One region of the Streptomyces solicathayae genome, then DNA from elsewhere that is predicted to be linked to it. Evidence: riboswitches for the same ligand, from Rfam matches in the RefSeq annotation. Region 1 holds a riboswitch; each other region holds the start of a gene.
What was found. Region 1 has a riboswitch for cyclic di-AMP ahead of R2D22_RS19630 (M23 family metallopeptidase). Riboswitches for the same ligand answer to the same signal wherever they lie in the genome.
Positions count from the first base shown of each region.

Region 2: it holds a riboswitch for cyclic di-AMP, as region 1 does, so the genes downstream of both, R2D22_RS09665 (M23 family metallopeptidase) here and R2D22_RS19630 (M23 family metallopeptidase) in region 1, are expected to answer to the same signal.
Region 3: it holds a riboswitch for cyclic di-AMP, as region 1 does, so the genes downstream of both, R2D22_RS22330 (transglycosylase family protein) here and R2D22_RS19630 (M23 family metallopeptidase) in region 1, are expected to answer to the same signal.

Region 1 covers NZ_CP137573.1:4,247,139-4,254,844, reverse strand. The annotation lists gene R2D22_RS19635 (PrsW family intramembrane metalloprotease) at 1-739, shown strand, start outside; gene R2D22_RS19630 (M23 family metallopeptidase) at 836-1,888, opposite strand; cyclic di-AMP (ydaO/yuaA leader) riboswitch at 1,900-2,033, opposite strand; gene R2D22_RS19625 (PP2C family protein-serine/threonine phosphatase) at 2,268-3,446, opposite strand; gene R2D22_RS19620 (MFS transporter) at 3,598-4,881, opposite strand; gene R2D22_RS19615 (PLP-dependent cysteine synthase family protein) at 4,881-5,930, opposite strand; gene R2D22_RS19610 (hypothetical protein) at 5,992-6,375, opposite strand; tRNA gene R2D22_RS19605 (tRNA-Met) at 6,532-6,605, opposite strand; gene R2D22_RS19600 (rhodanese-like domain-containing protein) at 6,691-7,218, opposite strand; gene R2D22_RS19595 (sigma-70 family RNA polymerase sigma factor) at 7,415-7,706, shown strand, end outside.
Region 2 covers NZ_CP137573.1:2,142,845-2,150,550, reverse strand. The annotation lists gene R2D22_RS09685 (CobW family GTP-binding protein) at 1-231, shown strand, start outside; gene R2D22_RS09680 (DNA gyrase/topoisomerase IV subunit A) at 228-2,684, opposite strand; gene R2D22_RS09675 (M16 family metallopeptidase) at 2,865-4,229, shown strand; gene R2D22_RS09670 (M16 family metallopeptidase) at 4,256-5,623, shown strand; cyclic di-AMP (ydaO/yuaA leader) riboswitch at 5,824-5,986, shown strand; gene R2D22_RS09665 (M23 family metallopeptidase) at 6,000-6,770, shown strand; gene R2D22_RS09660 (GntR family transcriptional regulator) at 6,970-7,653, shown strand.
Region 3 covers NZ_CP137573.1:4,807,294-4,814,999, forward strand. The annotation lists gene R2D22_RS22305 (SurA N-terminal domain-containing protein) at 7-681, shown strand; gene R2D22_RS22310 (nucleoside triphosphate pyrophosphohydrolase) at 700-1,671, shown strand; gene R2D22_RS22315 (globin domain-containing protein) at 1,668-2,879, opposite strand; gene R2D22_RS22320 (cytochrome P450 family protein) at 2,979-4,220, shown strand; gene R2D22_RS22325 (transglycosylase family protein) at 4,400-5,290, shown strand; cyclic di-AMP (ydaO/yuaA leader) riboswitch at 5,566-5,742, shown strand; gene R2D22_RS22330 (transglycosylase family protein) at 5,746-6,438, shown strand; gene eno (phosphopyruvate hydratase) at 6,725-7,706, shown strand, end outside.

The sequences.
Region 1 (7,706 bases):
CGAGAACATCCTCTATCTCGGCAGCGCCTTCGGCGAGGACCAGGAGTTCGGGGCCACCGGCATCGGCTCCGCGACCGTCGGGACCTTCTTCGTACGGATCGTGATGTCGCCGTTCGCGCACCCGCTGTTCACCGTGCTCACCGGCATCGGCTTCGGGCTCGCCGCGTCCGCCGCCCGCGGCCGGCGCGCCCGCCGCGTGCTGCCTCCGCTCGGCGGGCTGCTCCTGGCGATGGGGCTGCACGCGGTGTGGAACGGCTCGTCCGTCCTCGGCCCGTGGGGCTTCTACGCCGTGTACGGGGCGTTCATGGTGCCCGCCTTCGCCCTGCTGACCTGGCTCGCGGTGTGGAGCCGGCAGCGCGAGCTGCGGACGATATCCGGACGGCTCCCGGCGTACGCGGCGGCCGGGTGGCTCGCCCCCGCCGAACCGCTCGCGCTCTCCTCGATGCGGGCCCGCGCGATGGCCCGCGCCTTCGCCTCGCGGACGTACGGCCCCGACGCGGCGCGGGCGGTCGGCGAGTACGAGGCGTTCGCGACGACCCTGGCGTTCCTGCGCGACCGGGCCCACCGCGGGGCGGCGGACCCGGACTTCCCGGCGCGCGAGCAGGAACTGCTGCACCACCTGTGGCAGCGCAAGGCGGTCGCCTCGCCGGCGCTCACGTACGCGGCACGGGCGACTGGCCGCGCCTGGACCCCGCCGCCTCACCGGGACTACGCGACGCCGAACCCGTACCGGGGCTGAGTGCCCACCCACCTGAGACACGGAAGACGCAGAAGACGCCGACCGGTTGTCCGGTCGGCGTCCTGCGTCAAGCGTCGGATCGAGGGGCCTCGTCCGTCAGACCGACAGGCCCTTGTCCCGCAGCCAGGCCGCCGGGTCGATACCCGAGCCGCCCGGGGTGTGGACCTCGAGGTGCAGGTGCGGGCCGGTGACATTGCCGGTCGCGCCGACGCGGCCGATGGTGTCGCCGGTGCCCACGGACTGGCCGACGCCGACGGTCATCGACGACAGGTGGCAGTACCAGACCTCGGTGCCGTCCGCGAGCTCCAGGACGATCCGGTAGCCGTACGAGCCGGACCAGCCGGCCGACTTCACGGTGGCGCCGTGCACGGCCTTGACCGGCGTGCCCGTGGGCGCCGCGAAGTCGAGGCCGGTGTGGTAGCCGGAGGACCACATCGAGCCGGCCTCGCCGTACGTCGAGGTGATCGAGTACGAGGACGTGGGCAGCGCGTAGGCCGCGGCGAGCGCCGCCTTGCGGGCCGCCTCGGCCTTGGCCGCGGCCTCCGCCTCGGCCTTCGCCTTCGCCTCGGCGGCGGCCTTCGCGGCGGCCGTCTGCTGGGCCTTCGCCTCCGCGGCGGCCTTCTCCGCGGCGGCCTTCTCGGCCGCGGCCTTGGCCTCGGCGTCGGCGGAGGCCTGCTGCTGCTCGGCCTGCTGGAGGATTCGGGCGCGCAGGGCCTCGCCCGCGCCGCCCGCCTCTGCGGAGGCCTGCTCCCCGTCGGCGGCGGGCAGGGCCAGGGAGGCGTTGAGCGGTTCGAGGTTGCTGCGGTCGCCGGTCTCGTCGTCGCCGGAGATCAGGCCGCCGACGCCGGGAAGGTCCTTGGCCTCGGGGAGATCCACCCCGGGCACGTCCATGTCCGGCAGCGAGATGGCGACCGGGGGCTTGTCCTGCGCGGTGGCGATGCCACCCGCGCCGACGGCCGCGATGACGCCGACGCCGAGGACGGTGGAACTACGGGCGATGCTGCGCTGCTTGACGACGCGGTGCCGGCCGCGGACCGGACGGAGCGACTCCTCGCTGGGGTTCCACTCCTCCGCATACTCGCCTCCCCCAGTCATCGGGGCGCCATAGGCGTCGAAGTGGGTCTCGGGAGCAGCAGGGTTGGACGCCACGGAGGCGCACTCCTTTCCTTCCTTCTCGCCTACCGGGTTAGCTGACGGGTTCGGAGCAGGAAGGTCTCCTACGGGTCAGGTTCGACCCGATTCACCCCAAGTGGTGGTTCCCCGGTTCCCTTTCGGGATTCGGCGCACGCGCGCGGTGCCGTCTCTGACGACGGCTGGGCGACCGCGCTGCGTTATCGAACGTTAATAGACACCGGGGTCCGATTCCAAGCTGTTCCTGTTGATCGTTAACGCCATTGGCCTGGACTTAACCAGCCACAACGGGGTGGAAACGGGCGAGTTGACCGCGCCTCACAGGGTGCGGCCGGGACCTTCTGCTCTTGACGGTGCGTCAGCCGTTATCTCTCCGAGATCCCGCAACTACCCATCGTCACGGCACCACCGGGATCGTCCGGCGCCGCTCCGGCTGGCCCGCCGCCGGCCGGCTCACCGCCAGCAGCGCCATGTCGTCCGTCGATCCGCCCCCGGTGTGCCGCCGGACGTCGTCGACCAGTGCGTCCAGGAGTTCGTCAGGCCCCGGGAAGAGCCGCCCGGCCAGCCGCTCCGCCGGATCGTAGAACTCGCCGTCCGCGCCGCGCGCCTCGGACAGCCCGTCCGTGTAGAACAGCAGCGTCGCTCCGGGCGGGCAGGGCCGTTCGTCGACATGGTCCGGCCAGGCGGCGAGGTCGCCCATGCCGAGCGGCAGCGCGGCCCGGGTCGGGACCAGCCGCTCCATTCCCCCGTCCGTGTGCAGCAGCAAGGGCTCGGGGTGCCCTCGGTTGACGATCCGTACCCGGTCGACGCCGCGCGGGATCTCCGCGAGCACGGCCGTCGTGAAGCCCTCGACGACGTCCAGGCCGCCGCCGCGCCGGGTCCCCTCCCGGGCCAGCGCCCGTTCCAGCCGCTGCGCCACGCCGTCCAGGCCGGCCTCCTGCTCGGCCGCCTCCCGGAAGGCACCGATGATCACCGCCACCGCCTCGACCGCGTCGAGCCCCTTGCCGCGTACGTCGCCGACGACCAGCCGCACCCCGTGCGGGGTGTCCTGGACGGCGAACAGGTCACCACCGATGAACGCGTCCGCCTGCGCCGCCTCGTACCGCGCCGCGATGTGCAGCCCGCCGATCCGCTCGGCGGGCGTGGGCAGCACGGCGCGCTGCGCGGTCTCGGCGATGACCCGCGCGGACGCCAGCTGTCTGCTGCCGCGCCGCACCACCCGGTTGCTCAGCAGCGCGAGCGCCGAGACCGTCAGGACGGTGAGGGTCTCGATGATGGCGGGCACGTCGGTGGCCGTGTCGTTGTACGTGTGCAGGGCGACGCTCATCACGACGGCGACGACGGCCGTCAGCAGCGTCGTGCGGAACGAGAAGAACGGGGCGGCGATCAGCGGGGCGGCGGAGTAGAACGGGGCGGCCGTGTACTCCGGCGGGGTGGACAGGTCGAAGGCGGCGCCGCCGACGATGAGGAGCGCGGGCAGCGCGCGCACGAACCGCCGCGCTCCCGGAGGCTTCGGGTCGTCCGCCGCCGCGTCCCTCCCCGGGCCCGGCCCGTCGTCCGCATCTCGTCGCCCCACCTGTGGTCTCCCTGCCGGTCCGCCTGGGGTGCGGACGGTACTCCGCCCCACTCAGGCTGGCCGGAGCCGCGCCCTGCGGCGACCCGCCGTCGGCCGTCCGGGGGAAGCGAAGCCCCCGGACGACCGCATGCACCGCTGAACGACCGCACCCTCAGCCGGTCGCGGCCACCGCCGCCCCCTTCGGCTCCGGCGGCGCCGCCAGGTGCCCGCCGCGCGACAGCAACGCCACCGCACCCGCGCAGCCCGCGCCGACCGCGCACATCACCAGCCACGGCAGCGGCGAGCCGACCCCGGTCGCGTCGAGCAGGACGCCCGTGCCCAGGTTCCCCAGGGTGATCCCGATGCCGCAGACCGTGTTGTAGAGGCCGTAGTGCGTGGCCACCCACCGGTTCCGGGCGAGCGCGACGACGGTGTCCATCTCGTACGGGTAGAGCACCGCGTTCGCCACCGCCAGGACCGCCGCGCACAGCAGCGGCCCCGCCGGGCCCGGAAGCGCCGCGGGCAGCAGGAACGCCGTGCCCATCAGCGCCAGGCCGAGGACCAGGCAGCGGGTCCGGGTGAGCCACCGCCTGCACCAGTCGGTGATCCGCAGCTGGAAGCCGAGGGTGACGAGCGCCGAGACCACGAACAGGGCGGTCGTCGCCGTCGTGCCGTCCGCCGCCAGCGGCAGTGCCAGGTAGATCTGGAACGACAACACGTACGAGCCGGTCATCGCCAGCGAGAACAGCCAGAAGGAACGGTTCGCGAGGACCGCCCGCAGCTGCCCCCGGCCACCGCCCCGCTCGGCCACCGACGCCTTCGACGGCAACGCCTCCGACGCCTCTGACGCCTCCGATTCCGCCGCCTCCTGCCCGGCCGTCTTCGCCCGGCCCGGCAGGTGCCGCAGCTGCACCACCGTCAGCAGCGCGAACAGCAGCGCCGCCACCGTGCAGGTCAGCCGGAACGACACCCCGGTCAGCGCCACCCCGACCAGCGGCCCGAACAGAATGCCCGCCTGGTAGTACGTGTTGAACAGCGCGAACGCCTCCACCCGCCGCTCCCCGGCTTCCGCCGCGACGTAGGCCCGCACGGCCGGGTTGAACAGCGCGCCCGCGAGCCCGGTCGCCGCCGAGGCGGCGATCAGCAGCGGCAGCGACTGGGCGAAGGCGAGCGCGCCGAAGCCGACGGTGCGCAGCGCGCAGCCCGCGACGATCAACGGCTTGAAGCCGAACCGGTCGGCGAGCGCCCCGCCGACCAGGAACATGCCCTGCTGGGAGAGGTTGCGGACGCCGAGGACGAGCCCGACCGCCCAGGCCGCCATGCCGATCCCGTCCGCGAGGTACGCGGCGAGGTACGGCATCAGCATGTAGAAGCCGAGGTTGATGGTCAGCTGGTTGAGGAAGAGCAGCCGGACGGCCGGGTCGAAGCTGCGGCTCTGCCGCCAGATACGGCGCATCAGCGCGGCCCCTTCCGGTCCAGGGCGCGCCGCGTCCAGCCGGTGACCGCGCCGCCGGTCGCGTCGTACGCGACGGGCTCCTCGCGCACCGGGCCGTCGAGCAGCCCGTGCGCGGCGCAGTACTCGTCGCTGAAGACGGTGTCGAAGTAGCGCTGCGGCCCGTCCGGGAAGACCGCCGCGATCCGGGTGCCGCGCGGCCGGCTGCGGGCCAGCCAGCCCGCGACCAGCGCGACCGCGCCGACGCTCCAGCCGCCGGTGGCGAACTGACGGGCGGCCAGCGCCCGGGCGGCCCGGACCGCCTCGGCCGGCGCGACCCAGTGGATCTCGTCGAAGGCGTCGTGGTCCACGTTGCCGGGGCGGATGGACGAGCCGAGGCCACGCATCAGCCGCTCCCCCGCCGGGAGTCCGAAGACGGTGGAGTTGATGGAGTCCACACCGACGAGTTCGAGCGCGGGACTGCTGGTGGCGCGCAGCGCGCGGGAGATGCCGGCCGAGTGGCCGCCGGTGCCGACGGCGCAGACCAGCACGTCGATCCGGTCGAGCTGCTCCGAGAGCTCGGCGGCGAGACCCGTGTACGCCCGCTGGTTGTCGGGGTTCTGGTACTGGTTCGGCCACCACGCCCCGTCGAGCGCGAGCAGCAGCTCGGCGACCCGGTCCATCCGGGCCTGCTGCCATCCGCCCTGAGGGCTCGGCTCGTCGACGACATGGACCTGGGCGCCGTGCGCCACGAGCATCCGTTCGACGATCGGCTCCAGGCCGGGGTCGGTGACGACATGGACGGGGTGGCCGTGCAGCACGCCGGCGAGAGCGAGGCCCAGGCCGAGGGTGCCGGAGGTCGACTCGACGATCGGGGCGCCGGGCCGCAGATCGCCGCGGCGGCGGGCCTGTTCGACCATGTGGAGGGCGGCACGGTCCTTGATGCCGCCGAAGTTGAAGCCTTCGAGCTTGGCCCAGTAGCCGGTGCCGGGGCCCTCGTCCACCCAGAGGGTGGGGGTGTTCCCGACGGTCTGCTCGGCGATCCGCTCGGCGGCGGACAGCAACTTGCTCATGACGTACACATCCTGGGAGTGGGTGCGGAAAGGCGCCGGGTCGTGTGGTGCGTGACCCGGCTCAGTTCCGGTCGACTCCGAGGGCGATGAGCAGCCGCCCCGGCTCGGGTCCGGGCCCGGCCCGGCCGCGGACGCACCGCAGGTGCGGGGCGGCGGGCGGGACGATCCGGTGCGCGAGGGGGACGGCGCCGGCCGCGTCAGGGGCGGCGGGCTGTGGGGCGGCCTGCGCGGGCAGGTGCGCGTCGAAGGTCCACCGCTCGTCGGGACGGTCGCAGCCGTGCGGGAGGCCCGGCGCGGAGACGGTGGGGGTTCCGGTGGCGGGGAGCGTGTGCCCGTGCGAACCGTGACAGACGCTCACGAGCAGCGCTGCGAGCGCGAACAGGAGGAGGACCGCGGGGAGCCGCCGTCGTACCTGCCGCAGCTCGGGCGCGCTGTGGTCACTCATGGCGCACGTGACATTACGGGTGGCCAGGGTGCAGCTGCAAAGAGGCAGGCACGGTTTTGGCCGGTCTTTATGTCGTACGACTCGGGACATGCACGAGGGCCCGGATCCATTCAATGGATCCGGGCCCTCGTCACGCTTTGCCAATTAAGGCAGTAGTAGCGGGGACAGGATTTGAACCTGCGACCTCTGGGTTATGAGCCCAGCGAGCTACCGAGCTGCTCCACCCCGCGTCGGTGAACCCAACAGTACGTCATGCGGAGCAGCATCGGAAATCAATAAGGCGCACAGCGACGTGACCCTGGTCTCACGACCCTGTCAGCAGCCGCAGTCCTCGGCGTCGACGGGCGCGGTCAGCGGGTCGGCGTCGTGCTTCGCCGGACCCTCCCAGGTCTCGTACGCGAAGCCCTCGCGCGCCCAGTACTCGAAGCCGCCGAGCATCTCCTTGACCTGGTAGCCGAGCTCGGCGAGGGCGAGCGCGGCGCGGGTCGCGCCGTTGCAACCGGGGCCCCAGCAGTACGTGACGACCGGCACGGACTTGTCGAGCAGCTTCTCCGCCTGCTCCACGATGAGCGCGGTCGGCAGGTGGACGGCGCCGGGGACGTGGCCCTGGTCCCAGGACGCGGTCGAGCGCGAGTCGATGACCACGAAGCCCGGGTCGCCGTCCGCCGCGAGGGCGGAGGCGACGTCGGAGACGTCGGCGTGGAAGGCGAGGCTGGCCGAGAAGTACGCGGCGGCCGCGGCCGGGGAGGCCGGCGGGACACGGAGCACGGCGTTCGCGGGGGCGGCAGGGGCGGCGGCGGTAGTGGCGGTGGAAGCGGCGTTGACCTGCGTCGTTGTCGTCATGCCAGAGAATCTACGGACGAAGATCATCGGGTTGAAGTGGGGAATCCCGGCAGTCACGGGGATCCGCCGGGAATTTCCGCGCGTCCGGCGCGGCTCGGCGCGGATCTCACGTGCCGGGACGCCGATCGGTCACATCGGCCCTCTCGCGTCCGTCATGAAGGGTGAGCGACCGCGCCGACGAGGGGAACGGACCACGATGAACGACAAGGACCTGCTGGCCCAGCGCTTCGAGGCGGACCGCGACCGTCTGCGCGCGGTCGCGTACCGGATGCTCGGCTCGGTGAGCGAGGCCGAGGACGCCGTTCAGGAAGCCTGGTTCAAGCTCAGCCGCTCCGACGCCTCGGCCGTCGAGAACCTCGGCGGCTGGCTGACCACCGTCGTCGGCCGGGTCTGCCTGGACATGCTCCGCTCCCGCACCTCGCGCCGCGAGGACTCCCTGGACGCCCGCGTCCACCTCCCCGACCCGGTGGTCCAGGCACCGGACCAGG
Region 2 (7,706 bases), 2.1 Mb from region 1:
GCCGTCGGCCGGTTCCTGCGCTTCTACCCCGAGCCCTGGCCGGCCGGCGAGGACCGCCTCACCCAGCTCGTCCTCATCGGCTCCGCCGTCGACGCCGCCGCCCTGCGCAAGGAGCTGGCGTCCTGCGCGCAGAACGGCCCGCAGGACGCCCCCGACGAGCAGAGCATGTGGGGCGTCCTGCGGTATGTGCCTCGCTCGGAGGAGGAACCCTCCGAGGTTCTGCCGGACTAGCTCGCCGGCCCCGCCAGGACCGCGACCGAGCCGGCCAGGGGGGTGCCCGAGCCGTCCCGGCGCGGGTCGGGCTCGGGGAGCTCCGCCGGGGTGCCGTTCTGCTGGGCGGCTCGGGCCGGGGCCGCGCCCGCCCAGGCCAGGACCAGGACGTCCTCGCCCTTCAGGAAGCGCTGGCAGCGGACGCCGCCGGTCGCGCGGCCCTTGCGCGGGTACTGGTCGAACGGCGTCAGCTTCGCCGACGTGCCGGCCGAGGCGTCCAGCGTCCCCGTCGCGCCGGCGACCGTGAACACCACCGCGTCCGCCGCCGGGTCCACCGCGGTGAACGAGAGCACCTCCGCGCCCTCCGCGAGCTTGATGCCCGCCATGCCGCCCGCCGGGCGGCCCTGCGGCCGGACCTGGGAGGCCTGGAAGCGCAGCAGCTGCGCGTCGGAGGTGATGAAGACGAGGTCCTCCTCGCCGGTGCGCAGTTCGGTCGCGCCGACGATGCGGTCCCCGTCCTTGAGGGTGATGACCTCCAGCTCGTCCTTGTTCGCCGGATAGTCCGGCACCACGCGCTTCACCACGCCCTGTGCCGTGCCGAGCGCCAGGCCCGGCGAGGACTCGTCGAGCGTGGTCAGGCAGACGACCGTCTCGTCCGCCTCCAGGGACAGGAACTCCGCCAGCGGCGCGCCGCCCGCGAGGTTCGGCGCCGCCGCGGTGTCCGGGAGCTGTGGCAGATCGATCACCGCCAGCCGCAGCAGCCGCCCGGCCGAGGTCACCGCGCCGACGTCGCCGCGCTGCGTGGCCGGCACCGCCGAGACGATCACGTCGTGCTTGGCCCGCTTGGCGTCCTCCGGCGCGGACAGCTCCGCCGTCGCCGTGCGGGCGAGCAGCCCGGTGGAGGACAGCAGCACGCGGCAGGGGTCGTCCGCGACCTCCAGGGCCACCGCCGCGACCGGCGCGCCCGCCGACTCCAGCAGGACCGTGCGCCGGTCGGTGCCGAACTTCTTCGCCACCGCGGCCAGTTCCGCCGAGACCAGCTTGCGCAGCTCGGAGTCGGACTCCAGGATCCCGGTCAGCTCGTCGATCTCGCCGGTGAGCCGGTCCCGCTCGGTCTCCAGCTCCAGGCGGTCGAACTTGGTGAGCCGGCGCAGCGGGGTGTCCAGGATGTACTGCGTCTGGATCTCGCTCAGCGAGAAGCGCTCCATCAGGCGCTCCTTCGCCTGTGCGGAGTTCTCGCTCTCCCGGATCAGCCGGATGACCTCGTCGATGTCCAGCAGGGCCACCAGCAGGCCCTCGACCAGGTGCAGCCGGTCCCGCTTCTTGCCGCGGCGGAACTCGGAGCGCCGCCGGACCACGTCGAAGCGGTGGTCGAGGTAGACCTCCAGGAGCTCCTTCAGGCCCAGCGTCAGCGGCTGGCCGTCGACCAGCGCCACGTTGTTGATGCCGAAGGACTCCTCCATCGGCGTCAGCTTGTACAGCTGCTCAAGAACCGCCTCCGGCACGAAGCCGTTCTTGACCTCGATGACCAGCCGCAGGCCGTGCGACCGGTCGGTGAGGTCCTTGACGTCGGCGATGCCCTGGAGCTTCTTCGAGCCGACCAGGTCCTTGATCTTGGTGATGACCTTCTCGGGGCCGACCGTGAACGGCAGTTCCGTGACGACGATGCCCTTGCGGCGGGCCGTCACGTTCTCGATCGTCGTGGTGGCGCGGATCTTGAAGGTGCCCCGGCCGGACTCGTACGCGTCCTTGATGCCGGACAGGCCGACGATCCGGCCGCCGGTCGGCAGGTCGGGGCCGGGCACGAAGCGCATCAGCGCCTCGAGGTCCGCGTGCGGGTACCGGATGAGGTGCCGGGCGGCCGCGATCACCTCGCCCAGATTGTGCGGCGGCATGTTCGTCGCCATGCCGACCGCGATCCCGGAGGCGCCGTTGACCAGCAGGTTCGGGTACGCCGCCGGCAGGGCGACGGGCTCCTGCTCCTGGCCGTCGTAGTTCGGGGTGAAGTCGACGGTGTCCTCGTCGATCGACTCCGTCATCAGCAGCGCCGCGGCGGCCATCTTCGACTCGGTGTACCGCATGGCGGCCGGCGGGTCGTCGTTGCCGAGGGAGCCGAAGTTGCCGTGGCCGTCGACCAGCGGGACGCGCATGGAGAAGGGCTGCGCCATGCGCACCAGCGCGTCGTAGATCGACGCGTCACCGTGCGGGTGCAGCTTGCCCATGACCTCGCCGACGACGCGGGCGCACTTCACGTACCCCCGGTCGGGCCGCAGGCCCATCTCGGACATCTGGTAGACGATGCGGCGCTGCACCGGCTTCATGCCGTCGCGTGCGTCGGGCAGGGCGCGCGAGTAGATCACCGAGTACGCGTACTCGAGGAAGGAGCCCTGCATCTCGTCGACGACGTCGATGTCGAGGATCCTCTCCTCGAACGCGTCGTCCGGCGGCGGTGTCTTCGTGCTGCGGCGGGCCATCGCGGCTGCGGCTCCTTCACCAACAAGGTTGATCTGACGCGGACCATTGTGGACCGTCGCACCGACAACGCAGACCGCGACCCGGAAGAGGGACAGTCCGATGCCCCGGGAACTTCGCGAGGTGCCGGTGCGCTTGCATACAGTGGCAGGACTCTTCCACACGCGATCGAAGGGACGTACATGCCCATGGGTCACACGGCCACCGCCCAGGCCGGCTCCGGCGGCCTGACAGCGACCGAGCACCGGCTGGCCAACGGCCTGCGCGTGGTGCTCTCCGAGGACCACCTGACCCCGGTCGCCGCGGTCTGCCTCTGGTACGACGTCGGCTCGCGCCACGAGGTACCCGGCCGCACCGGCCTCGCGCACCTCTTCGAGCACCTGATGTTCCAGGGTTCGAAGCAGGTCTCGGGCAACGGACACTTCGAGCTGGTGCAGGGCGCCGGCGGCTCGCTCAACGGCACCACGAGCTTCGAGCGCACCAACTACTTCGAGACCATGCCCACGCACCAGCTGGAGCTCGCGCTCTGGCTGGAGGCCGACCGCATGGGCTCGCTGCTCGCGGCCCTGGACGACGAGTCGATGGAGAACCAGCGCGACGTCGTCAAGAACGAGCGCCGCCAGCGCTACGACAACGTGCCGTACGGCACCGCCTTCGAGAAGCTCACCGCGCTCGCCTACCCCGAGGGCCACCCGTACCACCACACGCCGATCGGCTCGATGGCCGATCTGGACGCCGCCACCCTCGAGGACGCGCGGAACTTCTTCCGCACCTACTACGCGCCGAACAACGCGGTGCTGTCGGTCGTCGGCGACATCGACCCGGAGCAGACCCTCGCCTGGATCGAGAAGTACTTCGGCTCCATCCCGTCCCACGACGGCAAGCAGCCGCCGCGCGACGGCACGCTCCCGGAGACCATCGGCGAGCAGCTGCGCGAGGTCGTCGAGGAGGAGGTCCCGGCCCGCGCGCTGATGGCCGCCTACCGGCTCCCGCACGACGGCACCCGCGAGTGCGACGCGGCCGACCTGGCCCTCACCGTCCTCGGCGGCGGCGAGTCCTCCCGGCTGCACAACCGGCTGGTCCGCCGCGACCGCACGGCCGTCGCGGCCGGCTTCGGCCTGCTGCGGCTGGCCGGCGCGCCCTCGCTGGGCTGGCTGGACGTGAAGACGTCCGGCGGCGTCGAGGTGCCGCAGATCGAGGCGGCCGTCGACGAGGAACTGGCCCGGTTCGCCGCCGAGGGCCCGACGCCCGAGGAGATGGAGCGCGCCCAGGCGCAGTTGGAGCGCGAGTGGCTGGACCGGCTCGGTACGGTCGCGGGCCGCGCCGACGAACTGTGCCGGTTCGCGGTGCTGTTCGGGGACCCGCAGCTCGCGCTGACCGCCGTGCACCGCGTGCTCGAGGTCACCGCCGAGGAGGTGCAGGCGGTCGCCAAGGCCCGACTGCGCCCCGACAACCGCGCGGTGCTCGTGTACGAGCCGGTCACCGCGGGCCAGGGCGACCAGGCCGGAGAGAGCGACAGCGACGAGGAAGAGGGAGCCGACCAGTGAGCGACGCTGCCGCGTCTTTGACCAGCATGGAGTTCCACCCGCAGCCGCAGCCGGGCGTCGCCCGCCCGTGGGCTTTCCCGGCCCCGGAGCGCGGCGCGCTCGACAACGGACTGACGGTGCTGCGCTGCCACCGCCCCGGCCAGCAGGTGGTGGCCGTCGAGATCGTCCTCGAAGCCCCGCTGGACGCCGAGCCGGACGGCCTGGACGGCGTCGCCACGATCATGGCGCGGGCGCTGTCCGAGGGCACCGACAAGCACTCCGCGGAGGAGTTCGCCGCCGAGCTGGAGCGCTGCGGCGCCACGCTCGACGCGCACGCCGACCACCCGGGCCTGCGGGTCTCCCTGGAGGTTCCGGTCTCCCGGCTGCCCAAGGCGCTCGGACTGCTCGCCGAGGCGCTGCGCGCGCCCGCGTTCGCCGACACCGAGATCGAGCGCCTGGTGCGGAACCGGCTCGACGAGATCCCGCACGAGACGGCCAACCCCGCCCGGCGCGCGGCCAAGCAGCTCTCCAGGGAGCTGTTCCCGGCCGGTTCGCGCATGTCGCGTCCGCGCCAGGGCACCGAGGAGACCGTCGGCGCGATCGACGCCGCCGCCGTGCGCGCCTTCTACGAGGCGCACGTCCGGCCCGCCACGGCGACCGCCGTGGTCGTCGGCGACCTCACCGACGTCGACCTGGACGCCGTCCTGGCCGACACCCTGGGCGACTGGACCGGCGACACGGTCGAGGCGCGTCCGATGCCGCCGATCACGGCGGACGACACCGGCCGGGTGATCATCGTCGACCGGCCCGGCGCGGTGCAGACCCAGCTGCTGATCGGCCGCATCGGCCCGGACCGGCACGAGCGCGTGTGGCCGGCCCAGGTGCTCGGCGCGTACTGCCTCGGCGGCACCCTCACCTCCCGGCTCGACCGCGTGCTGCGCGAGGAGAAGGGCTACACCTACGGCGTCCGCGCCTTCGGCCAGGTGCTCCGCTCCGACGGCCAGGGGCACGGCGCCTCGATGCTCGCCATCAGCGGTTCCGTCGACACCCCCAACACCGGCCCGGCACTTGACGACCTGTGGAAGGTGCTGCGCACCCTCGCGGCCGAGGGTCTGACGGACGCCGAGCGGGACGTGGCGGTGCAGAACCTGGTGGGCGTCGCGCCGCTCAAGTACGAGACCGCGGCGTCCGTCGCCGGCACGCTCGCCGACCAGGTCGAGCAGCGTCTTCCGGACGATTTCCAGGCGCAGTTGTACGCCCGGCTGGCCGAGACGGGCACGGTCGAGGCGACCGCCGCGGTCGTCAACGCCTTCCCGGTGGACCGGCTCGTGACCGTCCTCGTCGGCGACGCGGCCGAGATCGAGGAGCCGGTACGGGCGCTCGGCATCGGCGAAGTCACCGTCGTGACGGGCTGATTGAGCCGGTTCGCGGACCACGCGAGGACCCCGACGTCACGTTACGTCGGGGTCCTCCCCTTTGTCCGGTTCGATGTGGAACGTAATCATCTGCCCTGTGGGATGCGCTACAAACGGGCGTGTCTGTTTGGTGATTGAAAGATGGTCCGCTTAGCGTCGATCCGGCTGTTCGGCGTTGCACAAGCCGCATCCGCGGCAACGGACAGTCATCGCCGAGTCCCCGAAGGCGCGAGCCTGGGGAGCCGGGGACCCACGCAGTCCCTGGGGTGAATCGGACGCCTTCGCCTTCGGGTGGAGGGGCCCGTAGGAGACCTTCCTGCTCCGAACCCGTCAGCTAACCCGGTAGGCGAGAAGGAAGGAAAGGATCAGCCACTACATGGCGTTCACCCGTGCCACCGGGAAGCATCGTGGTCCGAGCCGTCTGGCGCGCCGCAGCGCGGGCATCGCCGGCGTCGCGACCCTCGCCACCACCGGCGTCATCGGAACCCTCGCCTCCCCGGCGCTCGCCGCCGACACGGACGTCCGCGCGCTCGAGGACACCGGCCTGACGCAGGCCATCGCCGTGGACTCGCTCGCGGACAGGATCGACGCCCAGGCCGCCGCCCAGGAGCGGGAGGCCTTCGAGGCCGCCGCCAAGGCGAAGGCCGAGGCCGAGGCGAAGCGCAAGGCCGAGGCCCGCGCCAAGAAGCTCCGCGAGGAGAAGGAGCGCGCCGCCCGCGAGGCCGAGCGCAAGCGCCTGAACTCCTTCCGGCTGCCCGTCGCCGGCTCGTACGTCACCACGGGCTACAAGGCCGGCGGCTCGCTCTGGTCCTCCGGTAGCCACTCGGGCATCGACTTCCACGCCGCCTCCGGCAGCACCGTCGTCTCCGTCGGCTCCGGCACCGTCGTCGAGGCCGGCTGGGGCGGCGCGTACGGCAACAACATCGTGATCCGGATGAACGACGGCACGTACACCCAGTACGGCCACCTCTCCTCGATCGGCGTCTCGGTCGGCCAGTCCGTCGTGCCCGGCCAGAAGATAGGAATCTCCGGCTCGACCGGTAACTCGACCGGACCGCACCTGCACTTCGAGGCCCGCACCAGCCCCGACTACGGCTCCGACATCAACCCGCTCGCGTACCTGCGCGCCCGCGGCGTGAACGTCTGATCCCAGGAGATCTCTCCTCTCCGGTCACGGAGAAAAGCCCCGGCTCGTACGGAGTCGGGGCTTTTTGGTGGCCAAAAGATATCCAGGGTTCACGGGGGCCCGTCGGAAATACCGCTCCGCTGCAATAGAGTCACCGAAGAGTCGGCGAACAGACGCCCGTCGGATGGGTTTCGCGCGGATCGAGGCGGAGGTCGGACACATGCGCATTCCCGCGCATTCGGTATGCACGGCGATCCGGGACGACATCGTCTCCGGGGTCTTCGAGCGCGGCAGCCGGCTGACCGAGGAGCAGCTCGCCCGTCGGTACGGGGTCTCCCGCGTCCCGGTCCGCGAGGCGCTGCGCACCCTGGAGTCCGAGGGCTTCGTGGTGACCCGGCGGCACGCCGGCGCGCATGTCGCGGAGCCCACCGAGCAGGAGGCGGCCGACCTGCTGGACGTCCGCGCGCTCCTGGAACCGCTGGGCGCCGCGCGCGCCGCCCAGCGCCGCACCGACGCGCACCTCAAAGTGCTGCGTGGCCTGGTCAGGCTGGGCCAGGAGCGGGCCAGGCGGGGCCAGGGCGAGGACCTGCGCTCGCTCGGCGGCTGGTTCCACGAGACGCTCGCGCAGGCCTCGGCCAGCCCCGCGCTCGCCGCACTGCTCACCCAGCTGCGGCACAAGATCGCCTGGATGTACGCGGTGGAATCCTCCGGCCGGCCGGTGGAGACGTGGGCCGAGCACGGCGCGATCGTGGACGCGGTGGCCCGCGGCGACGCGGAACGCGCCAGGGCGCTCACCGCGCTGCACGCGGAGCGCACCCTTCCGCTCCACCGGCTGCGGCATCCGGAGCGGACCCGTGTGAGGTCTTCGCAACATGCCGTAAACACCGCGGGCTCCGCGCATTAACAGGGGCACTGTATACAAAGAAGCATCATCGGGTGGGCCGGTATTTGGGCTGC
Region 3 (7,706 bases), 560 kb from region 1:
GTAAAGATGACGAACGACCCACGCCGGGAGGCTCCTTTGCACCGCCGCACCGCGCTCTCCGTCTCCGCCGCGCTCCTCGCCGCGGCCCCGCTCCTCTCCGCCTGCGGGAGCGACGCGCACCCAGGCGCGGCGGCCGTCGTCGGGGGACAGCGGATCGAGGTCTCCAGCCTCCAGGCCCAGGTGAAGGACGTCCGGACGGCGCAGCAGGCCTCGCCGCAGTCCGCCCAGCTGCTCCAGGCGACCGGCGACCTCAGCCGGGAGAAGCTCAACGGCATGATCTTCGACCGGATCGTGGACCAGGTGGCGAAGGACCACGGGGTGACCGCGACCCGCGCCGAGATCCAGCGGACCCGGGCCCAGGCCGCCGCGCAGACCGGCGGCGAGGAGCAGCTCGCCGCGATGCTGCTCCAGCAGCAGGGCATCGCGCCGGACCAGATCGACGCCGCGGTCCGCCGGCAGATCCTGATGAACAAGGTCGCCGAGAAGATCGGCGCGACGAACACCCCCGAGGGCCAGAAGAAGCTGACCGAGGTGTTCACCGCGGCGTCGAAGAAGCTCGCCATCGACGTGAACCCGCGCTACGGCGCCTGGGACAACGACAAGATCCAGCTCGGCTCGTACAGCGCGCCGTGGATCAAGCAGCTCACGCAGCAGCCCCCGGCCATCGAGAGCGGCGCCTGACCCGGGTAGGTTCGAGGGGTGAACGCTGACAGCCCCGGCCGTATCGTCCTGCTCACCGCCAGCCACCGCGTGGCCCCCGGACTGCTGTCCTGGCCCGCGTGGCAGACGCTGCACGCCGCCGACCGGGTGCTGTGCCCCGACGAGCACCACCCGCAGCTGCCGTACCTGCGCGAGGCCGGCGTGGCCGTCGAGCACGGCCGCCCGTCGGCGCAGGACCTCGTCGAGGCGTGCGCCGGGGGGCGGACCGTCGTCGTGCTGCCCTCCGGCGAGGGCGACACGACCCTGACGGACGGACTCGCCCGGCTGGCCGGCTCCGGCCGCGTCGCCATGCCCGACCTGGAGCTGCTGCCCGGCTCGTACGACCTGCCCGGCGCGCGGCTGCTCGACCTCGTCCAGGTGATGGACCGGATCCGCCGCGAGTGCCCGTGGTCCTCGCGGCAGACCCACAAGGGCCTCGCGAAGTACGGCATCGAGGAGGCGTACGAACTCGTCGAGGCGATCGAGGACGGCGACCGGGACGAGCTGCGCGAGGAGCTCGGCGACGTGCTGCTCCAGGTCGTCTTCCACGCGCGGATCGCGGAGGAGTACGAGGACGCGGACGAGGCGTTCTCCATCGACGACGTGGCCGGCACCATCGTGGAGAAGCTCATCCACCGCCACCCCCATGTCTTCGGCGACGCGCACGCGGAGACCCCGGAGGACGTCAAGGAGCACTGGCTGCGCACGAAGGCGATCGAGAAGCAGCGCGAGTCCGTGACGGACGGCGTCCCCCTCGGTCAGCCCGGTCTCGCGCTCGCCGCGAAGCTGGCGGGCCGCGTCCGCACGGCGGGCCTCGAGGTGGAGCCGCCGTCCGGCGAGGGCATCGGCTACGAACTGCTCGCCCTCGCGGTCCGCGCCGAGGCGGCGGGCGTCGACCCGGAGGCCGCGCTGCGCGCGGCGGGCCGGGCGTACCGGGACGCGATCCGCGCGGCGGAGGGCACGGACGCCTAGGGTTCCCCCGGCGCCCGCGCCTCGGGGTCGTGCCACTGGAGCTCCGGCGGGCTCAGCAGCCACTCCGCCGCGCCCTGCGGGCGGGTGTGGGAGCGGCCGATCGCCGGCAGCCGGTCGTGGAAGATCCGCGCGGGTGCCGTCCCCAGCGCCTCCAGGACCGGGACGGTCTCCGTGAGGAAGCCCGGCGGTCCCGCCAGGTAGACGTCGTGGTCCGCCCAGTGCAGGCTCGCCGGCAGCGCCTGGAGGAGGCGCTCCGTCGCCTGGTCCCGCGGATGCCGCGGCGCCGACGCGATGCACGTGACGCCCAGCCCGGGTATCCGCTGCGCGAAGGCGTCGAGCTCCGCCTGGCCGTACAGGTACTCCCGGGCCCGCGCCACCAGGAACAGCCGCGCCTCCGTCTCCCCGGGGTCGACCGCCAGTTCCTCGAGCAGCGCCCTGACCGGCGCCCAGCCCGTCCCGGCGGCGATGTACGTGCGTGGGGCGCCCGCCGGTGTGCGGTGCACCGTCGCCCCGCCCGCCGCGCTGAGGCGCAGTGTCTCGCCGGGCCGGACCTCGTCCACCAGCGCCGTGCTCATCCGCCCGCCGCGTATTCGGCTGACATGCAGGTCGACGGTGCCGTCCGGGCGGGGCGCGTTGGCGAGCGAGTACGTGCGCCAGATCCGCGGCACCCGCAGCGAACTGACGCTCGCGTACTGCCCGGCGGAGTACATGTACGGCTGCCGGGGCCGCAGCGTGAGCACCGCGAGGTCGTCGCCGTACCGCAGGTGCCGCACCACGTCCGCGTCCCACCAGGCGGGCTCGCCGGCCTGCTCGGCCTCCTGCGCGCCGCGCATCATGAGGTCGGCGACCAGGGTGTACGCCTCCGTCCAGGCCTTCTCGGCGGCCGGCGTCCACGCGGTCCCGGCGGTCCTGGCGAACGCCGTGAGCAGACTGGCGCCGACGGCCGGGTACAGCGCGGGCGCGGCGAGGAACTTGCGGTGGTCGCGGCCGAGCCGGCCGAGGTAGTCCGCGAGGCCGGGGTCGTCGAGACGGGTGACGACGTGGGTGAGCGCGGCGAAGAGCCGGTCGCGCTGCGGGCGGAGGTCCTCGGGGAACAGGTCGCGCACGCCGGGGTTGTGCCAGAACAGGTGCGAGTAGAAGAAGGTGACGGCTTGTTCGGCCCGTCTCTCGACGACGGCGAACGTGCTTCGGAGCAGCTGAGGATCCACGACGACGAATCTAGGCCACGAGTCTTCACCAGATCCGCACGACCTTCACGGTGTGTCCCCACGGCTCGGTCCGGGCCGGAGTCCGGGTAACGTCGGAGGGTGAGTGAGAGCCCCGCCCCCGAACTCTTCACCTGGGAGTTCGCCACCGATCCGTACCCTGCCTACGCCTGGCTGCGCGAGCACGCGCCGGTGCACCGGGCGACGTTGCCCAGTGGGGTGGAGGCCTGGCTGGTGACGCGGTACGGGGACGCCCGGCAGGCGCTCGCCGACCAGCGCCTGTCGAAGAACCCGGCCCACCACGACGAGCCCGCGCACGCCAAGGGCAAGACCGGCATCCCGGGCGAGCGCAAGGCCGAGCTGATGACGCATCTGCTCAACATCGACCCGCCGGACCACACCCGGCTGCGCCGGCTCGTCTCCAAGGCGTTCACGCCGCGCACGGTCGCGGAGTTCGCGCCCCGGGTGCAGGAGCTGACGGACCGGCTCATCGACGGGTTCGAGGGCAGGGGCGAGGCGGACCTCATCCACGAGTTCGCCTTCCCGCTCCCCATCTACGCGATCTGTGACCTGCTCGGCGTCCCGCGCGAGGACCAGGACGACTTCCGGGACTGGGCCGGGATGATGATCCGGCACGGCGGCGGGCCGCGCGGTGGGGTGGCCCGGTCGGTGAAGAAGATGCGCGGCTACCTCGCGGAGCTGATCCACCGCAAGCGCCTCGACCCGGGCGACGACCTCATCTCCGGGCTCATCCGGGCGTCCGACCACGGCGAGCACCTCACGGAGAACGAGGCCGCCGCGATGGCCTTCATCCTCCTGTTCGCCGGCTTCGAGACGACCGTGAACCTGATCGGCAACGGGGTGTACGCGCTGCTGCGCAACCCCGAGCAGCGCGAGCGCCTCCAGGCCTCCCTGGCGGCCGGCGAGACCGGCCTCCTGGAGACCGGGGTGGAGGAGCTGCTGCGGTACGACGGGCCGGTGGAGCTGGCGACCTGGCGGTTCGCCACCGAGTCGCTGACCCTCGGCGGGCAGGAGATCCGGGCCGGCGACCCCGTCCTGGTGGTGCTCGCCGCCGCCGACCGGGACCCGGAGCGGTTCGCCGAGCCGGACACGCTCGATCTGTCGAGGCGTGACAACCAGCACCTCGGCTACGGGCACGGCATCCACTACTGCCTGGGCGCCCCGCTCGCCCGGCTGGAGGGCCAGACGGCGCTCGCCACGCTCCTGACTCGCTTGCCGGACTTGCGACTTGGGGCCGATCCGGCCGAACTGCGATGGCGCGGCGGGCTGATTATGCGTGGTCTACGCACGCTTCCGGTGGAGTTCACCACCCCGCACAACTGACGGAGCGTCAAGACTGTGATCTTCGCGTGATCCGCGCTGCATCGACTTGTGACTTACGTTCGAATGCCGCTACGTTCACCGACACCTCAGCAGTCACGCGAAAGGCACTCCGCATGCGCTCCGGGAACGGACGACACCGTCGCCCCCGTCAGGCCCCCGCCCTCGTCGTAGCGGCAGGCGTGACCGGGTCCGCCCTCGCCCTGCCGCTGCTCGGCGCGGGCTCCGCCTCGGCCGCCGACGCGGCGACGTGGAACCGGGTCGCCGAGTGCGAGTCCGGCGGGCTGTGGAGCGCCGACTTCGGCAACGGGCTGTACGGCGGCCTGCAGTTCACCCAGGAGACCTGGGACACCTTCGGTGGCGCCGAGTACGCGGCCCGCCCGGACCTCGCCAGCCGCGCTCAGCAGATCGCCGTCGCGGAGAAGGCGCTCGCCTCGCAGGGCGCGAAGACCTGGGCCACCTGCGCCGGGATCGTCGGCCTGAAGGACGACGGCACCCTGAAGCCGCCCGCGAACCCGACCGGCGGGGTCCTGCCGGAGGCGCCCGACGCATCCGCAAATCCGGATGCCGCGGGGGAGGGGTCCACCGACCCCGCCGAGTCCGACACGCCCGGAAAGCCCGAGAAGTCCGCCGAGCCCGACGTGAGCGGCTCGCCCTCCTCGCCGTCGGCCTCCGCCTCCCCGGACGCCGGCACCTCGCCCGGCACCGAGACCCCCGGCACCGGCAAGCACCGCGGCGAGGCGGCCACCGAGGATCCCGTCAATTCGGACACCACGCCCGAATCGGGACGTCATGCCGCGCCGAGTGGCGACCCGGCGCGTGACGCCGGCGATCCCGCTGTCGACGAAATCGCCGGTAACCAGACGGATGCCGCCAAGGGTGTGAAGGGTGAGAACCCGAACACCTCGGACGAATACACCGTGCTTCCCGGCGACAACCTCTCCGAGATCGCCGCCGAGCACGAACTCCACGGAGGGTGGAAGGCGCTCTACAAGGCCAACCGCGAGACCGTGGGGGCCGATCCGGACCTCATCCGCCCCGGTCAGAGCCTCGATCTGACCGACCGGCAGTAGTCGCGTACGGGGGTGGTTCGCGGCTGTATGTCCGGTTCTGAGCAAATGAGACATGGGTCTCTTCGCCTCAACTGGCGTGTCTTGTCCGCAAACTTTGCTTCCGTCACCTCTCACCTGCGCAAACGACCCTCACAACTGGGCCGGTAGGGGCGATTTTTCCCGAATGGGGTCTTTGAACTTGGCCGGGGTCTGTGTCTACGGTCGTGACCGCTCGCCACCGCGGGCCCCGTCGACCGGTAACGCCGAATCCTGCCGTCGGCCGATGGGAACAGTCGTCGCGTCAAGCGCCGTAGGCAGGAGCGGGGGACCCAGGTAAGTGCCGGTCCCGGCCGTCGAGACAGTGACGGCCGATCGACCGGCTTGGGGTGAAGCCGCGTGCAAGGACACGCGGCCGGGCAACTCTTCCGGCCCGAACCCGACAGCTCACCTCGCAGGCGTCGGTGAGGAGAACTTCCATGCTGCTTTCCGGCAAGGGCAAACACCGTCGTGCCTCCAAGGCCACCCGCGTCGTCGCACTCGCCGGCGTCGCCGGTGTCGCCGTCGCCGCCCCGCTGCTGACCGCGGGCACCGCCTCGGCCGCCACCGCCTCCGAGTGGGACGCCGTCGCGCAGTGCGAGTCCGGCGGCGACTGGTCCATCAACACCGGCAACGGTTACTACGGCGGCCTGCAGTTCTCGGCCTCCACCTGGGCCGCCTACGGCGGCACCGCCTACGCGGCCACCGCCGACCAGGCCTCCAAGTCGCAGCAGATCCAGATCGCCGAGAAGGTCCTGGCGGGCCAGGGCAAGGGCGCGTGGCCGAGCTGCGGCGTGGGCCTGTCCGGCGCCGCGTACACCGGCGGCACCGCCGAGCAGGCGCAGCCCCAGCCGGAGCGGAAGGCCGAGCAGCCCACCACCCGCAGCGAGCAGCGCACCGCGCCGAAGCCCGCCGCGAAGAACGGCGACGCGAAGAAGACCGTCACCACCCCGACCGGCAAGAAGGTCAAGAAGGGTGACGGCGAGTACAAGGTCGTCGCCGGTGACACGCTGAGCAAGATCGCCGCCGCGCACGACGTCAAGGGCGGCTGGGAGAAGCTCTTCAAGCTGAACAAGGACATCGTCCAGGACGCGGACCTGATCTACCCGGGTCAGCAGCTCCACCTGAAGTGAGCCGAGCGACCCGGGTGGGTCCGGCGGCCCACCCGCGTCGCACGACACTCCCGCGGTGATCACCCCGGTCCGGCGTGTTTCTCCCCCGTACACGCCGGGCCGGGGTTCTCCATGTCCGGTTACCCGCAGGTAGAACGAGACCGTTCGCCCCGGGATGCCCGCGCTTGGGTCCTTTTTCGTCCCAGCGGGCGGGCACCCGACTGGCCGGGCACCCCGAGCCGGTTAGGCTCTTGTCGCAAGGCCAAGCAGACCTCTGCACTTTTCTCGCGTCACATCCCAGAAGGAGATGCTCGTGCCGTCCATCGACGTCGTCGTAGCCCGGGAAATCCTGGACTCCCGAGGCAACCCCACGGTCGAGGTCGAGGTCGGCCTCGACGACGGCAGCACCGGCCGTGCTGCCGTTCCGTCCGGCGCCTCCACCGGTGCGTTCGAGGCCCTGGAGCTTCGCGACGGTGACCAGAACCGCTACCTCGGCAAGGGTGTCGAGAAGGCCGTCCTCGCCGTCATCGAGCAGATCGGCCCGGAGCTCGTCGGCTACGACGCCACCGAGCAGCGCCTGATCGACCAGGCGATGTTCGACCTGGACGCCACGCCGGACAAGTCCTCGCTCGGCGCCAACGCCATCCTCGGCGTCTCCCTCGCCGTCGCGCACGCCGCCTCCGAGGCGTCCGACCTCCCGCTCTTCCGCTACCTGGGCGGCCCGAACGCGCACCTGCTGCCCGTTCCGATGATGAACATCCTGAACGGCGGCTCGCACGCCGACTCCAACGTGGACATCCAGGAGTTCATGATCGCGCCGATCGGCGCGGAGTCCTTCTCCGAGGCGCTGCGCTGGGGCACCGAGGTCTACCACACCCTCAAGTCCGTCCTGAAGACCAAGGGCCTGTCCACCGGTCTCGGCGACGAGGGCGGCTTCGCCCCGAACCTCGGCTCCAACCGCGAGGCGCTCGACCTCATCCTCGAGGCCATCAAGCAGGCCGGCTACGTCCCGGGCAAGGACATCGCGCTGGCGCTCGACTGCGCCGCGTCCGAGTTCTACAAGGACGGCGCCTACGAGTTCGAGGGCAAGTCCCGCTCGGCCGCCGAGATGACCGAGTACTACGAGGAGCTCGTCTCCGCGTACCCGCTGGTATCCATCGAGGACCCGCTGTTCGAGGACGACTGGGACGGCTGGAAGACCATCACCGAGAAGCTCGGTGCCAAGGTCCAGCTCGTCGGTGACGACCTGTTCGTCACCAACCCGGAGCGCCTGGCCCGCGGCATCGACG